Linked DNA regions of Aminobacter aminovorans. The protein of the gene in region 3 binds, or shares a complex with, the protein of the main gene of each other region. Links are inferred from orthologs where the notes say so. Each region holds a gene or a part of one and is shown on either strand. Other genes may lie near its edges.

The links. The genes of interacting proteins can lie anywhere in the genome.
Region 1: the proteins of accD (region 3) and DY201_RS07380 are in contact, whole or in part, in a solved structure (PDB 8UXZ), measured with the Escherichia coli proteins. The link is inferred for Aminobacter aminovorans from one-to-one orthologs.
Region 2: the proteins of accD (region 3) and accC are in contact, whole or in part, in a solved structure (PDB 8UXZ), measured with the Escherichia coli proteins. The link is inferred for Aminobacter aminovorans from one-to-one orthologs.

Annotation. Positions count from the first base shown.
Region 1 is NZ_UFSM01000001.1:1,496,554-1,501,574, reverse strand. What follows is about bases 215-3,123. They hold DY201_RS07380 (acetyl-CoA carboxylase carboxyltransferase subunit alpha), read left to right. Parts: upstream 215-1,148; coding sequence 1,149-2,099; downstream 2,100-3,123. Other genes in these bases: DY201_RS07375 (L,D-transpeptidase family protein), read left to right, coding at 2,397-3,123; DY201_RS07385 (site-specific tyrosine recombinase XerD), read left to right, coding at 215-1,050. In the rest of the region: DY201_RS07390 (histidine kinase), read left to right, coding at 1-142; more of DY201_RS07385, read left to right, coding at 139-214; more of DY201_RS07375, read left to right, coding at 3,124-3,665; DY201_RS07370 (sulfurtransferase TusA family protein), read left to right, coding at 3,671-3,904; DY201_RS07365 (CobW family GTP-binding protein), read right to left, coding at 3,926-5,021. UniProt on the Escherichia coli protein: Component of the acetyl coenzyme A carboxylase (ACC) complex. First, biotin carboxylase catalyzes the carboxylation of biotin on its carrier protein (BCCP) and then the CO(2) group is transferred by the carboxyltransferase to acetyl-CoA to form malonyl-CoA.
Region 2 is NZ_UFSM01000001.1:3,520,234-3,525,335, forward strand. The notes cover bases 215-3,204. They hold accC (acetyl-CoA carboxylase biotin carboxylase subunit), read left to right. Parts: upstream 215-1,032; coding sequence 1,033-2,376; downstream 2,377-3,204. Other genes in these bases: aroQ (type II 3-dehydroquinate dehydratase), read left to right, coding at 215-523; accB (acetyl-CoA carboxylase biotin carboxyl carrier protein), read left to right, coding at 553-1,014; aat (leucyl/phenylalanyl-tRNA--protein transferase), read left to right, coding at 2,389-3,006; DY201_RS17330 (hypothetical protein), read right to left, coding at 3,016-3,204. Outside these bases: more of aroQ, read left to right, coding at 89-214; more of DY201_RS17330, read right to left, coding at 3,205-3,390; DY201_RS17335 (DUF2155 domain-containing protein), read right to left, coding at 3,460-3,891; DY201_RS17340 (NADH:ubiquinone oxidoreductase subunit NDUFA12), read right to left, coding at 4,208-4,606; DY201_RS17345 (hypothetical protein), read left to right, coding at 4,751-5,102. UniProt on the Escherichia coli protein: This protein is a component of the acetyl coenzyme A carboxylase complex; first, biotin carboxylase catalyzes the carboxylation of the carrier protein and then the transcarboxylase transfers the carboxyl group to form malonyl-CoA.
Region 3 is NZ_UFSM01000001.1:708,728-711,642, forward strand. It holds accD (acetyl-CoA carboxylase, carboxyltransferase subunit beta), read left to right. Parts: upstream 1-953; coding sequence 954-1,877; downstream 1,878-2,915. Other genes in the region: trpB (tryptophan synthase subunit beta), read left to right, coding at 1-72; trpA (tryptophan synthase subunit alpha), read left to right, coding at 75-917; DY201_RS03430 (bifunctional folylpolyglutamate synthase/dihydrofolate synthase), read left to right, coding at 1,913-2,915.

The DNA of each region.
Region 1 (5,021 bases), 790 kb from region 3 along the record:
ACTTTTCCGGTTCCTTGTCACGCTCGCTGTTCTGGCGGGCATCGCTTACGGCGCCATGTTTGCGCTGGTGATGTTCGTCGAGCCGAAGAAGGCCGAAATCACCGTGCGCATTCCACCGGAAAAGCTCGCGCCCAAAAAATGAAAAGCGGCGCGCGCATCGAGGCCTTCCTTGAAATGATGAGCGCCGAGCGCGGTGCCGCCGACAACACGCTTTCGAGTTATCGCCGCGATCTCGAAGACGCCTCGGAATTTCTCAGTGGACGCCTCGCCGATGCCGATGCCACGGCCATCCGCAGCTATCTCGACGACATTGCCGGCCGCGGCTTCGCTGCGACATCCCAGGCGCGCAAGCTCTCAGCCCTCAGGCAGTTCTTCCGCTTCATGTATGCCGAAGGCCTGCGAACCGACGATCCGACCGGCGTGCTCGACAGCCCGAAGAAGGACCGTCCGCTGCCCAAGACGATGAGCGAGGCCGAAACCGGCCGGCTGCTCGACCGCGCGGCGATGGAAGCCAGCGAATCCGCCGAGGGCGACAGCCTGGCCGCGACCCGGCTGCACGCGCTTGTCGAGGTGCTCTATGCCACCGGCTTGCGCGTTTCGGAGTTGGTCAGCCTGCCGCTGACGGTGGCGCTGCGCGACGAGCGCTTCTTCGTGGTGCGAGGCAAGGGCGAGAAGGACCGCATGGTGCCGTTGTCGGCCAAGGCGCGCGAGGCGATGCGGGCCTGGCTCGACCAGCGCAATCGCCATCCCCGGCAGGTCGACAGCCCATTCCTGTTTCCGGCTTCGTCCGAGAGTGGACACCTGCCGCGCCAGGTTTTTGCCCGCGACCTCAAGGGCCTTGCGGCGCGTGCCGGCATCGCTTCGGCAAAAATCTCGCCGCACGTGCTGCGTCACGCCTTTGCCAGCCACCTGCTGCAGAATGGTGCCGACCTGCGCGCCGTCCAGCAATTGCTTGGCCATTCCGACATTTCGACCACGCAGATCTATACCCATGTTCTGGAAGAACGGCTGCTGAAACTGGTCAACGAGCATCATCCGCTTGCCGATTAGGGCCCATATCGCTATGTGAGTGCCACGTTCCACTGGCGCGGTGCCACATTCCCCGGCCCCCGGTGCCTCAAATTTTCAGCGTGGTAGTCCGCTCGCCAATGTACAATTACCTCGATTTCGAAAAACCGGTCCAAGATCTCGAAGGCAAGATCCTCGAGCTCAAGAAGCTTGCCGAAAATGGCGAGGCCGTCGATGTCGGCGACGAGATCAAGCGGCTGGAGAAGCGCTCGCGTGATGCGCTGCGCGACGCCTACAAGGCACTGACGCCGTGGCAGAAGGTCCAGGTGGCGCGCCACCCCGACCGTCCGCATTGCCTCGACTACATCAACGGCCTGTTCACCGATTTCACGCTTCTGGCCGGCGATCGCAATTTCGGCGAAGACAATGCCATGGTCGGCGGCTTTGCCCGCTTCCGCGGCGAGCCGGTGCTGGTGCTCGGCCAGGAAAAGGGCAACGACACCAAGAGCCGCCTCAAGCACAATTTCGGCTCGGTCCGCCCCGAAGGCTACCGCAAGGCCGTGCGCCTGATGGAAATGGCCGACCGCTTCAACATCCCCGTCGTCATGCTTGTCGACACCGCGGGCGCCTATCCGGGCGTCGGCGCCGAAGAGCGCGGCCAGGCCGAAGCCATTGCCCGCTCGACCTCCGCCTGCCTCGGCCTCAAGGTGCCGTCGATTGCTGTGGTCATCGGTGAAGGCGGTTCGGGCGGCGCAATTGCCATTGCCACCGCCAACCGCGTCTTCATGCTCGAACATGCGATCTATTCGGTGATCTCGCCTGAAGGTGCAGCCTCCATCCTGTGGCGCGACACGACACGCTCCAAGGACGCGGCGACCAACATGAAGATCACCGCGCAGGACCTGCTCTCGCTCAAGATCATCGACAAGATTATCGAAGAGCCGCTGGGCGGCGCCCACCGCAACGCCGAGGCGGTCATTTCGGCCACCGGCGACCTGATCGCCAAGACGTTCGGCGAATTCAACGGCTCGAACATCGATTTCCGCGAGCAGCGGCGCGAGAAGTATCTCGCCATCGGCCGCAGCCTCTGAGCATCGGCCCGACGATCGGAAACGATTTTGGGAAAAAGCACGATACGCAGCCTGTGCCCGATACGCAGCCTGTGATTGCGTAAACTGTGGCCTGAACGGGCCACGGCATGGTTTCGCCACAAAATTGCCGCCTCGCCCGGTTCAATGAACTTGCCGTGATTTTTCGCGCGTGGGACGGGCCAGGAACTTGCGGTAAGGATTTTTCAAGGTTAACGACCCTAAGGTCGAGGCAGTAACAGGACGGGCCGGTCGTTGGCGCATGCGCCATGACTGCAATCAGAGACGACATTTAGACCGATGATCGCCAATATCGCACGCGCCGGATTGCTTCTCGCTGCCCTTGCGGTAGCCGGCTGTTCGGAATCTTCCGTGACCGACTTCGTGCCGCAGCACGCCAACAGGCAGCTGCCGGCCAAGATCGTGGCCGAAATGAAGGCCAAGGGCATGAACAAGAGCTCGCCTGTGCTGGCGCGCGTGTTCAAGGAAGAGGGCAAGCTGGAAGTCTGGAAACAGAAGACCAACGGCCGCTACGACATCATCGCCAGCTACGATATCTGCAAGATGTCGGGCAAGCTCGGCCCGAAATTCACCGAGGGCGACCGCCAGTCGCCGGAGGGCTTCTACACCGTGCGGCCGGGTCAGATGAACCCGAACTCCAGCTATCACCTCGCCTTCAACATCGGCTACCCCAATGCCTTCGACCGCGCCAATGGCCGCACCGGCTCGAACCTGATGGTTCATGGCGCCTGCTCGTCATCAGGCTGCTTCTCGATGACCGATGCGCAGATCGAAGAGATCTATGCCTTCGCGCGCGACGCCTTCAAGGGCGGCCAGACCGAGTTCCAGGTCCAGTCCTATCCGTTCCGCATGACCCCAGCCAACATGGCGCGATATCGCAACGATCCGAACTACAAGTTCTGGGCGATGCTGAAGGAAGGCTACGACCACTTCGAAATCACCAAATCACCGCCGAAGGTCGACGTCTGCGAAAAGCGCTATGTCTTCAACCAGATCCCGGAAGCCGGCGGCACGTTCAATCCGACCGGCGCCTGCCCGGCAGTGACCCAGCCGCAGGCGCTGCAGACCGCCTACCAGGCCTATAAGAGCAAGTATGACGCTGCTTTTGCCAGCGCCACCGGCGGTGACATTCCCGCGCCCAAGCCGACGATCGCCGGCATCAAGGAAGCGGCCATCGTTTCGGACTGGACCAAGAAGCGGGCGCGCGGCGAGCGTGTGCCGATCGAGCCGCCATCGCTCAACCAGGATGGCACCGTGACGGTCACCGCCCGCATGGGCCGCATCGATTCGGCCGAAGGCCGCCGCATGGCAGCGCTCGATGCCGCGGCGGAAGCCAAGAAGAAAGCGGCCGAAGAAAAGGCCCAGGCCGTCGCTGCCGCCAAGGCAGCCAAGCTTGCCGCCCAGCAGGAAGTCGTGACCGCCACCGTGCCGCAGCAACAGCCTGTGGTGACAGAAGTGCCGACGCAGGCCGCCCAGGTGGCACCGGTCGAAGAGGCAGGTGCTGCCACCAAGCTCAAGAAGAAGCTGCTCGGCCTGTTCGGCAGCTGACCAGCGTGAGCGAAACCACCGACATTTACGATCTCAGGGGGCTCAACTGCCCCCTGCCCGTGCTCAAGGCCAGGCGCCGCCTCGCCGACATGGCATCGGGCGAGCTGTTGTGGCTCGAAACCACCGACCCGCTCGCCGTCATCGACATCCCGGCCTTCTGCCAGGAGGCCGGCCACCGGCTGGTCGAAACCAGGCCGGCCACCGGCGGCCACCGCTTTCTCGTCGAACGCGGCAGCTGATTTTCGGCAAAATTTGGGAAACTACAGCCCGGCGATCGCCAGCGGGTTGTTTTCCATCGCCTGACGGTCCGGCGTGTCGATGGCAGGCTTGTTGACGAAGGCTGCAAACAGCCGTTCGACATAGTCGCGCGGCAGGTCGATGCCGATCAGCACCAGCCGCGTGCCGCGCACGGCATCCGGCCATGACGGCAGGCGTGCCGGCGGATGCAGCAGCTTCTGCACGCCGTGGATGACCAGCGGCCGCTCCCGGTCCTCAATCAGCTCGACGATGCCCTTGATACGCAATAGCCTGTCGCCCTGGGTCGAAAGCAGAAGGTCGAGAAACATCTCGACGGTCGAAAACGGCAGCGGCCCTCCATGCGTCAGCGAAAACGAGCCGATGCGGGCATCGTGGCCGTGAGCGTGCTGATGATCGTGATCATGGCCGTGATCGTGGTCGTGGTGATGATGATGGTGATCGTGCTCGCCTTGGCCGTGATGGTCATGCGCATGCGCCTCGCCGAGCCAGCGGCGCACATCGGCGGTCTTGCTTGTCGGGTCGTAGAGCCCGCACTGCAAAAGCCTGGCCACAGCGGCGTCGACCGCGCGGATTTCGGCGCCCGGATTGATGCGCAACAGCCGCGCCTCAAGCGCATCGAGCCATGCGGCATTGTCGACGAGATCGGCCTTGGTCAACACGATGCGGTCGGCCACCGCGACCTGCTTGACCGCCTCGACATGGGCGTCGAGGGTCGCCGAACCATTGACCGCATCGACGACAGTGATGACGCCGTCGAGCCGGAAGGCATGAATAAGGGCCGGATGGCCCATGATCGACTGCAGCACCGGCACCGGATCGGCAAGCCCGGTGGTCTCGATCACCACCCGCGAAAGCCTGGCGATGCGACCGGTCTGCAGCCGGTCGACGAGATCGGCCAGCGTATCGACAAGTTCGCCGCGCACGGTGCAGCACAGGCAGCCATCGGACAGTTCGATGACCCCGTCGGAGGCCTTTTCGACCAGCAGGTGGTCGATGGCGACGTCGCCGAACTCATTGATGATGACGGCGGTGTCGGTGAGCTCGGGATCCTTGAGCAGGCGGTTGAGCAGCGTCGTCTTGCCGGCGCCGAGAAAGCCG
Region 2 (5,102 bases), 2.8 Mb from region 3 along the record:
TCGCTTGCGCTCTTTCCGCGACGGCTTATGCCGATTATAGAGGGTCCGCCGCGCCAGAGAGGATCTGGCGGGTGGAAAGGTCTGTAATTTGAAAACGGTTTACGTCCTCAACGGTCCGAACCTTAACATGCTGGGCAAACGCGAACCCGGCATTTATGGCGGCAAGACCCTGGCCGACATCGAAGCCGACTGCCAGGCGGCAGCCGCATCGCTCGGACTTGCGATCGATTTCCGTCAATCGAACCATGAAGGCGTTCTGGTCGACTGGATTCACGAGGCGGGCGAAAAAGCCGCCGGCATCGTGCTCAATGCAGGCGCCTATACCCACACGTCGATCGCGCTGCAGGACGCCATTCGTGCCGTTTCGCCCTTGCCGGTCGCAGAGGTGCACCTTTCCAACATCCACGCCCGCGAGCCGTTCCGCCACAAATCGATGGTGGCACCGGTGGCCGTGGGCATGATCTGCGGCTTCGGGCCGCTCGGATACACGCTGGCGCTGCAGGCGCTGGCCGCCCGGCTCTGACCGGAAACAGGAAGAGAAAAGGCTAGAAAATGGCGACGAAGAAGACCGATGGTGTTGATCAGCAGCTCGTCCGCGACCTCGCAGGAATTCTGAACGATACCAACCTGACGGAGATCGAAGTCGAGCTCGGCGACCTTAAGGTGCGCGTGTCGCGCCAGGCAGCGGCTGCTGTCCAGACCTATGCAGCCCCAGCGCCTCTGGCGGTCGCAGCTGCTGCACCGGTTGCCGCTGCCGCTCCTGCTGCCGTCGACACCTCCAAGAACGCAGTGCCCTCGCCGATGGTCGGCACCGCCTATCTCGCGCCATCACCGGATGCCAAGCCGTTCATCGAGGTCGGCTCGGTGGTCAAGGAAGGCCAGACACTGCTGATCATCGAGGCGATGAAGACGATGAACCAGATTCCGTCGCCGCGCTCCGGCACGGTCAAGGCGATCCTCATCGAAGACGCGCAGCCTGTCGAATACGGCATGCCGCTCGTCGTCGTCGAGTAAGCCGGAAGGCTGCGCGCAATGTTTCAGAAAATCCTGATCGCCAATCGCGGCGAAATCGCCCTCAGAGTGCTGCGCGCGGCCAAGGAGCTCGGCATCCAGACGGTCGCCGTTCACTCCACCGCCGACGCCGACGCCATGCATGTGCGCCTCGCCGACGAGAGCGTCTGCATCGGCCCGCCGCCGTCGCGCGACAGCTATCTCAACATCCACCAGATCGTCGCGGCCTGCGAGATCACAGGCGCCGACGCCGTCCATCCGGGCTACGGCTTCCTGTCGGAGAACGCCAAGTTCGCCGACATCCTGGCGGCGCACAACATCACCTTCATCGGTCCCTCGGGCGACCACATCCGCATCATGGGCGACAAGATCGAAGCCAAGCGCACCGCAAAGCGCCTGGGCATTCCGGTCGTGCCCGGTTCGGAAGGCGCCGTCAGCGACGAGAAGGAAGCCAAGCGTATCGCCGCCGAGATTGGCTATCCCGTCATCATCAAGGCGTCCGCCGGCGGCGGCGGCCGCGGCATGAAGGTGGCGCTCACCGAGGCCGATCTTGAAATCGCACTCGCCACGGCGCGCTCCGAAGCCGGCGCCGCCTTCGGCGACGACGCCGTCTACATCGAAAAATACCTGCAGAAGCCGCGCCATATCGAAGTGCAGATCTTCGGCGACGGGGCCGGCAAGGGCGTGCATCTCGGCGAACGCGACTGCTCGCTGCAGCGCCGCCACCAGAAGGTCTGGGAAGAGGCCAATTCGCCCGCCCTCAACGCGGAAGAACGCTCGCGCATCGGCGACATCTGCGCCAACGCGGTGGCCAATCTCGGCTATTCCGGCGCCGGCACGATCGAGTTCCTCTACGAGAACGGCGAGTTCTATTTCATCGAGATGAACACCCGCCTTCAGGTCGAGCACACGATCACCGAAGCGATCACCGGCATCGACCTCGTGCATGAACAGATCCGCGTCGCCTCGGGCGGCGGCCTGTCGGTCACCCAGAACGACATCCGCTTCCACGGTCACGCCATCGAGTGCCGCATCAATGCCGAGGACCCACGCACCTTCGTGCCCTCGCCCGGCACGATCACCCATTTCCACACGCCAGGCGGCTTGGGCATCCGTGTCGATTCGGGCGTCTATTCCGGCTACCGCATCCCGCCTTACTACGACAGCCTGATCGGCAAGCTCATCGTGCATGGCCGCAACCGCGTCGAATGCATGATGCGTCTGCGGCGCGCGCTCGATGAATTCGTGGTAGATGGTATCAAGACGACGTTGCCGCTGTTCCGCGAGCTTGTCGGTAACCCCGACATCGCAAATGGCGACTACGACATCCACTGGCTGGAAAAACATCTCGCGAAAGGCGAGTAGAATGAGGGTCGCATGACCCGACCTTATGCGCCCGGCTATGGCATACCCACGGACCTTCTTCTGAAGGCCTATGCGTCGGGCGTTTTTCCCATGGCAGAAAGCGCGTCGGATCCGGAAGTCTTCTGGGTCCGGCCCGAGACGCGCGGCATCATCCCCTTCGACGGCTTTCATGTGCCGCACAGCCTCGCCAAGACGATCCGGCAAGGCCATTTCGAGATTCGCTTCGACAGCGACTTCGAAGGCGTCATCGACGCCTGCGCCGAACGGCGCGCAGGCCGTCTGTCGACCTGGATCAACGCGCCGATCCGCGAGGCCTACACCCACCTTCATCGCGTCGGCAACGCTCACTCCGTCGAAGCCTGGCGCGACGGCGAACTGGTCGGCGGACTCTACGGCGTGTCCCTGGGTCGCGCCTTCTTCGGCGAAAGCATGTTTTCGCGCGAAACCGACGCATCCAAGGTCTGCCTCGTCCACCTGGTGCAGCGGCTCCAGGAACGCGGGTTCCTGCTGCTCGACACGCAGTTCACCACCGATCACCTGAAGCGCTTCGGTGCTGTCGACGTACCGCGCGACAAGTACGAGAAGATGCTCGCCAAGGCGCTTATTGGCGAAGCCACGTTCATGCCCTGAGGGGCGCTGCTATCCCTTGGTCTTGCCGGCGTTCGCTATCGGCGTCTGGGCATGGAACATCATCTTCCAGCCTTGCAGGCGATGCACATAACCGGTGCTCACCAGTGCCTGATACGGCTCGCCATTGTCGCGGATCGCCTTGGCCTCATAAGTCAGCATGACGATGTCGCTGCCCGGCTCGACGATACCTTGCACCTTCATCTCGAGGTTGCGCCAGCGATGGGGCTTCGTCGCGGTTGCGGCGAGTTCGGCATTGCTCATCACGCCGGACATTTCGGGAAATGCCACAAGGCATTCCCTGTCGGCGTTTTCGGCAAAGAACTTCTGGTCGCCGGTCCAGAACTCCCGTTCGAGCTCAAGCAGTTCGTCACGGTTGACGGTCACGGCACGATCCTCCGTTGGCGTTGCTCACGACGCCAAACGTCAGGGACCCGATGCGGTTCCGAAAAAGGATCAGTTGGTCTTGGCGGCTTGCGGCGCCGGAACGTCCGACTTCTGCTTGCAGGCTTTCAGCCAGACGTCATAGACGGCATGCTCGACGGCGTTGAGGCCCGGGCTTTCGGCAAACATCCAGCCGGTAAAGATACGCCTGATCTTGCGATCGAGGGTGATCTCGTCGACCTCGACGAAGGAATCCGTCTTCGGCTCTTCGTTCTCGGGCCTGGAATAGCAGACGCGCGGCGTCACCTGCAGCGCGCCGAACTGCACCGTCTCATCGACATAGACGTCGAAGGTGATGATGCGGCCAGTGATCTTGTCGATGCCAGCAAACTCGGCGACCGCGTTCTTGATGCGCTGGGGCGGTGCCGCGACCTTGGGTGCTGGCTGTGTCTCGCTGGGAGCAGGCTGGGCCTGATCCGGCGCAGGCTGGCCCTCACCCGGCAAAGGTTGGACGTCGATGGCCGGGAGATCGTCACCTTGTTCGACCTGCTGGTCGAGTGGCAGCCGCTCGATGCTGTCCTGGGCCATCGCCTGGCCAAGCCCTGCGCACAGCGCCGCGGCAACAAGCAGGGCTTTCGCCTTCGATCGTCCGCTCGACGGAATCCGGCCAGGAAATGTCATTCAGTCGTTACCGCCGTTGCGCCCGGAGTGTGTCCCACTCGCTGATTCCCACGCGCCAAGGCTAATCGCCTGACGCCAATGGGCAAGGAGTTAGCCGCCAATTGTGGCGACAAATGTCCGCGCCGTTAAGCCGTCTTTGTTATGCGCCGGGCGTCCAGGCGTCGTAGTCGCCGGTGACCTGCGGGCGATGCGTATTGCCGAGAACCGAACCCTTCGGGCGGTATGCGCCGCCAGTACCGGTCAGGTTTGGCTGATGCGGCTTCTGCCAGTCGCGCGGAATGTAGTTGTCGCTCGGCGGCGCAACGTCGACGCGATGGTGCATCCAGCCGTGCCAGCCGGGTGGAATCATCGAGGCTTCGGCATAACCGTTGTAGATCACCCAGCGGCGCGTGCGGCCTTCCGAATCCTTGCCGCCTTCGTAATAGACGTTGCCGAATTCGTCCTGGCCCACCTTGGTGCCTTTGCGCCAAGTGTGGAAACGCGTGCCAAGGGTCTGGCCGTTCCACCAGGTGAAAAACTGGACAAGGAATTTCTTCATCGGATCCTCGCGGCAGGCGCGTCGAAAGTCTCCTGCTTATGGCGTCACGCTGGCGCGAAGGCAAGAGTTTAGAAGCCCCATCTTGCCGCCTGCGACGATTGGCAGACGATCCATCAACACCTACTGTTGGCGGCGAGCACCAGAATGGACCCATCCATGCCCTTCATGCAGATCCTCGAAATGCTGAGCATGCTGGTGACGATCTTCGGCTTGCCTCTGGCGATCTTCATCTTCGTCTTCGAACAGCGCAAGCAACGCGTCAACGAGGAGGAGGAAATCTATCAGATGCTGTCCGACGGCTACACGAACTTCCTGACGCTGTCGCTCGACCATTCCGACCTTTACCTGCAGTCGCAGACAGCAGCGCAGGACCTGACGGCTGAACAAAAGGATCGGCTGCTCGCCATGTTCGCCATCCTGATCTCCCTGTTCGAACGCGCCTATCTCGTCGCCTACGAGGCCGGCATGTCCGAGCGCAAGCGCCGCCGCTGGGCCT
Region 3 (2,915 bases):
ATCGTCAACCTGTCGGGCCGCGGCGACAAGGACGTGCATACGGTGGCCAAGATGCTGGGCATGGAGATCTGATCATGACAACCACCCGCATCGATCGCCGCATGGCGAAGCTGAAGGCCGAGGGACGCCCGGCACTGGTGACCTACTTCATGGGCGGCGACCCCGACTACGAGACCTCGCTGTCGATCATGAAGGCGTTGCCCAAGGCCGGCAGCGACATCATCGAGCTCGGCATGCCGTTTTCCGACCCGATGGCCGACGGCCCGGCGATCCAGGCGGCCGGCCTGCGCGCGCTGAAGGCCGGCCAGACGCTGGCCAGGACGCTTGAGATGGCGCGCGAATTCCGCAAGGACGACAACGACACGCCGATCGTCATGATGGGCTACTACAACCCGATCTACATCTATGGCGTCGACCGCTTCCTGGAAGAGGCCGTCGCCTCCGGCATCGATGGCCTGATCGTCGTCGACCTGCCGCCGGAGATGGACGCCGAGCTCTGCATCCCCGCACTCAAGGCCGGCATCAACTTCATCCGCCTGGCGACGCCGACGACCGACGACAAGCGCCTGCCCAAGGTGCTCGAGAACACCTCCGGTTTCGTCTATTATGTCTCGATGACCGGCATCACCGGCTCAGCGCTGGCCGACACGTCGAAGGTGGCGGAGGCGGTGAACCGCATCAAGGCCCATACCGACCTGCCCGTCTGTGTCGGCTTCGGCGTCAAGACCGCCGAGCAGGCGCGTACCATCGGCGCATCTGCCGACGGCGTGGTCGTCGGCACGGCGATCGTCAATGCGGTTGCCAACGTCATCGGGCCGAAGGGCGAAAAGACCGCCGACCCGGCCGAAGCCGTGGCAACGCTGGTCACCGGCTTGTCCCAAGGCGTTCGCGCCGCACGCCTTGCTCCCGCCCAATAAATACCCCATGTCCTGGGCTCGAAGAGGACCGCTGCCATGAACTGGATTACCAATTACGTCCGCCCCAAGATCAACTCGATGCTTGGCCGCCGGGAAATGCCCGACAATCTCTGGATCAAGGATCCCGAGAGCGGCGAGATGGTGTTCCACAAGGACCTCGAGGAAAACCAGTACGTCATCCCGTCCTCGGGCCATCACATGAAGATTTCGGCGAAGGAGCGGCTGCGCTTCTTCTTCGACGACGGTCGCTATGAGACCATCGAGAACCCGAAGGTCGTCACCGATCCGCTGAAGTTCCGTGACGAGAAGCGCTACGTCGACCGCCTGAAGGATGCCAAGACCAAGACCGGCATGGACGACGCGATCCTGTCGGGCACCGGCAAGATCGAAGGCCTGCCCGTCGTCGTCACCGTGCAGGACTTCGCTTTCATGGGCGGCTCGCTCGGCATGGCCGCAGGCGATGCCATCATCCGCGCCTTCGAGGTTGCGCTTGAGAAGAAGCGCCCGCTGATCCTGTTCGCCGCCTCGGGCGGCGCGCGCATGCAGGAGGGCATCTTGTCGTTGATGCAGTTGCCACGCACGACGGTGGCGGTGGATCGGCTCAAGGAAGCCGGCCTGCCCTATATCGTGGTGCTGACCAATCCGACGACCGGCGGCGTCACCGCCTCCTATGCGATGCTGGGCGACGTCCACATTGCCGAGCCGGGCGCACTGATCGGCTTCGCCGGCCCGCGCGTCATCGAGCAGACGATCCGCGAAAAGCTGCCTGAAGGTTTCCAGCGTTCGGAGTACCTGATGGACCACGGCATGGTCGACATGGTGGTGTCGCGGCTCGAAATGAAGTCGACGGTCGCCAACCTGCTCAAGATCCTGACAAAGGCGCCGGTGGCGGCCAAGGCTGTCGAAGCCGAGATTCTGCCGCCCGTCGTGCCTGTGCAGGAACGTCGCCCGCAGGCCTGATCTGACCGCAGCAGCGTAGCGCCCGGGGGAATGCCATGACCACGCTCGAAGCCGATCTCGAAATCGAGCGCCTGTTGGCGCTCCATCCGAAGGGCTTCGACCTTTCGCTCGACCGCATCACCCGGCTGCTCGAAAGGCTGGGCAATCCGCAGGACCATATGCCACCGGTGATCCACATCGCCGGCACCAACGGCAAGGGGTCGTGCGCGGCGTTTTCGCGCGCGCTGCTCGAAGCCCAGGGACTGTTGGTCCATGTCCACACCTCGCCGCATCTGGTGAACTGGCACGAGCGCTACCGGCTGGCGGCACCGGGCGGCGGCAAGCTTGTCGCCGACGACGTACTGGCCGATGCCGTGCGCCGTGTTGGCGAGGCCAATCGGGGCGAGAAGATCACCGTCTTCGAAATCCTCACCGCTGTTACCTTTGTGCTGTTTGCCGAGCATCCGGCCGATGCCTGCATCATCGAAGTGGGCTTGGGCGGACGTTTCGACGCTACCAATGTCATCAAACGCTCGGCGGTGTCGGTGATAATGCCGGTTTCGATGGATCACGAGGCCTATCTCGGCGACAAGGTCGAACTGATCGCCGCCGAGAAGGCCGGCATCATTAAGCGTGGCTGCCCTGTCGTTGTCGGCGCCCAGGAGACCGAGGCAGCGCAGCAGGTGCTGATCGACACCGCCGAGCGGCTCAAATGCCCGCTGGAAGTCTATGGCCAGGATTTCGTCGCCTTCGAGGAAAACGGCCGCATGATCTATCAGGACCAGACCGGCCTGCTCGACCTGTCACCGCCACGCCTGCCCGGCCGTCACCAGTTCGCCAACGCGGCAGCTGCGATCGCGGCGGTGAAGGCTGCAGGCTTCCCGGTCAACGAACGCACCGCCGACAAGGCCATGGCGTCGGTGACGTGGCCCGGGCGCATGCAGCGCCTGCCGCAAGGCGCGCTCAGCGAGCTGGCGCCCAAGGGGGCCGAGGTCTGGGTTGACGGCGGCCACAATCCCGGCGCCGGGACCGTTGTCGCCGAGGCGCTGACCGAGCAGG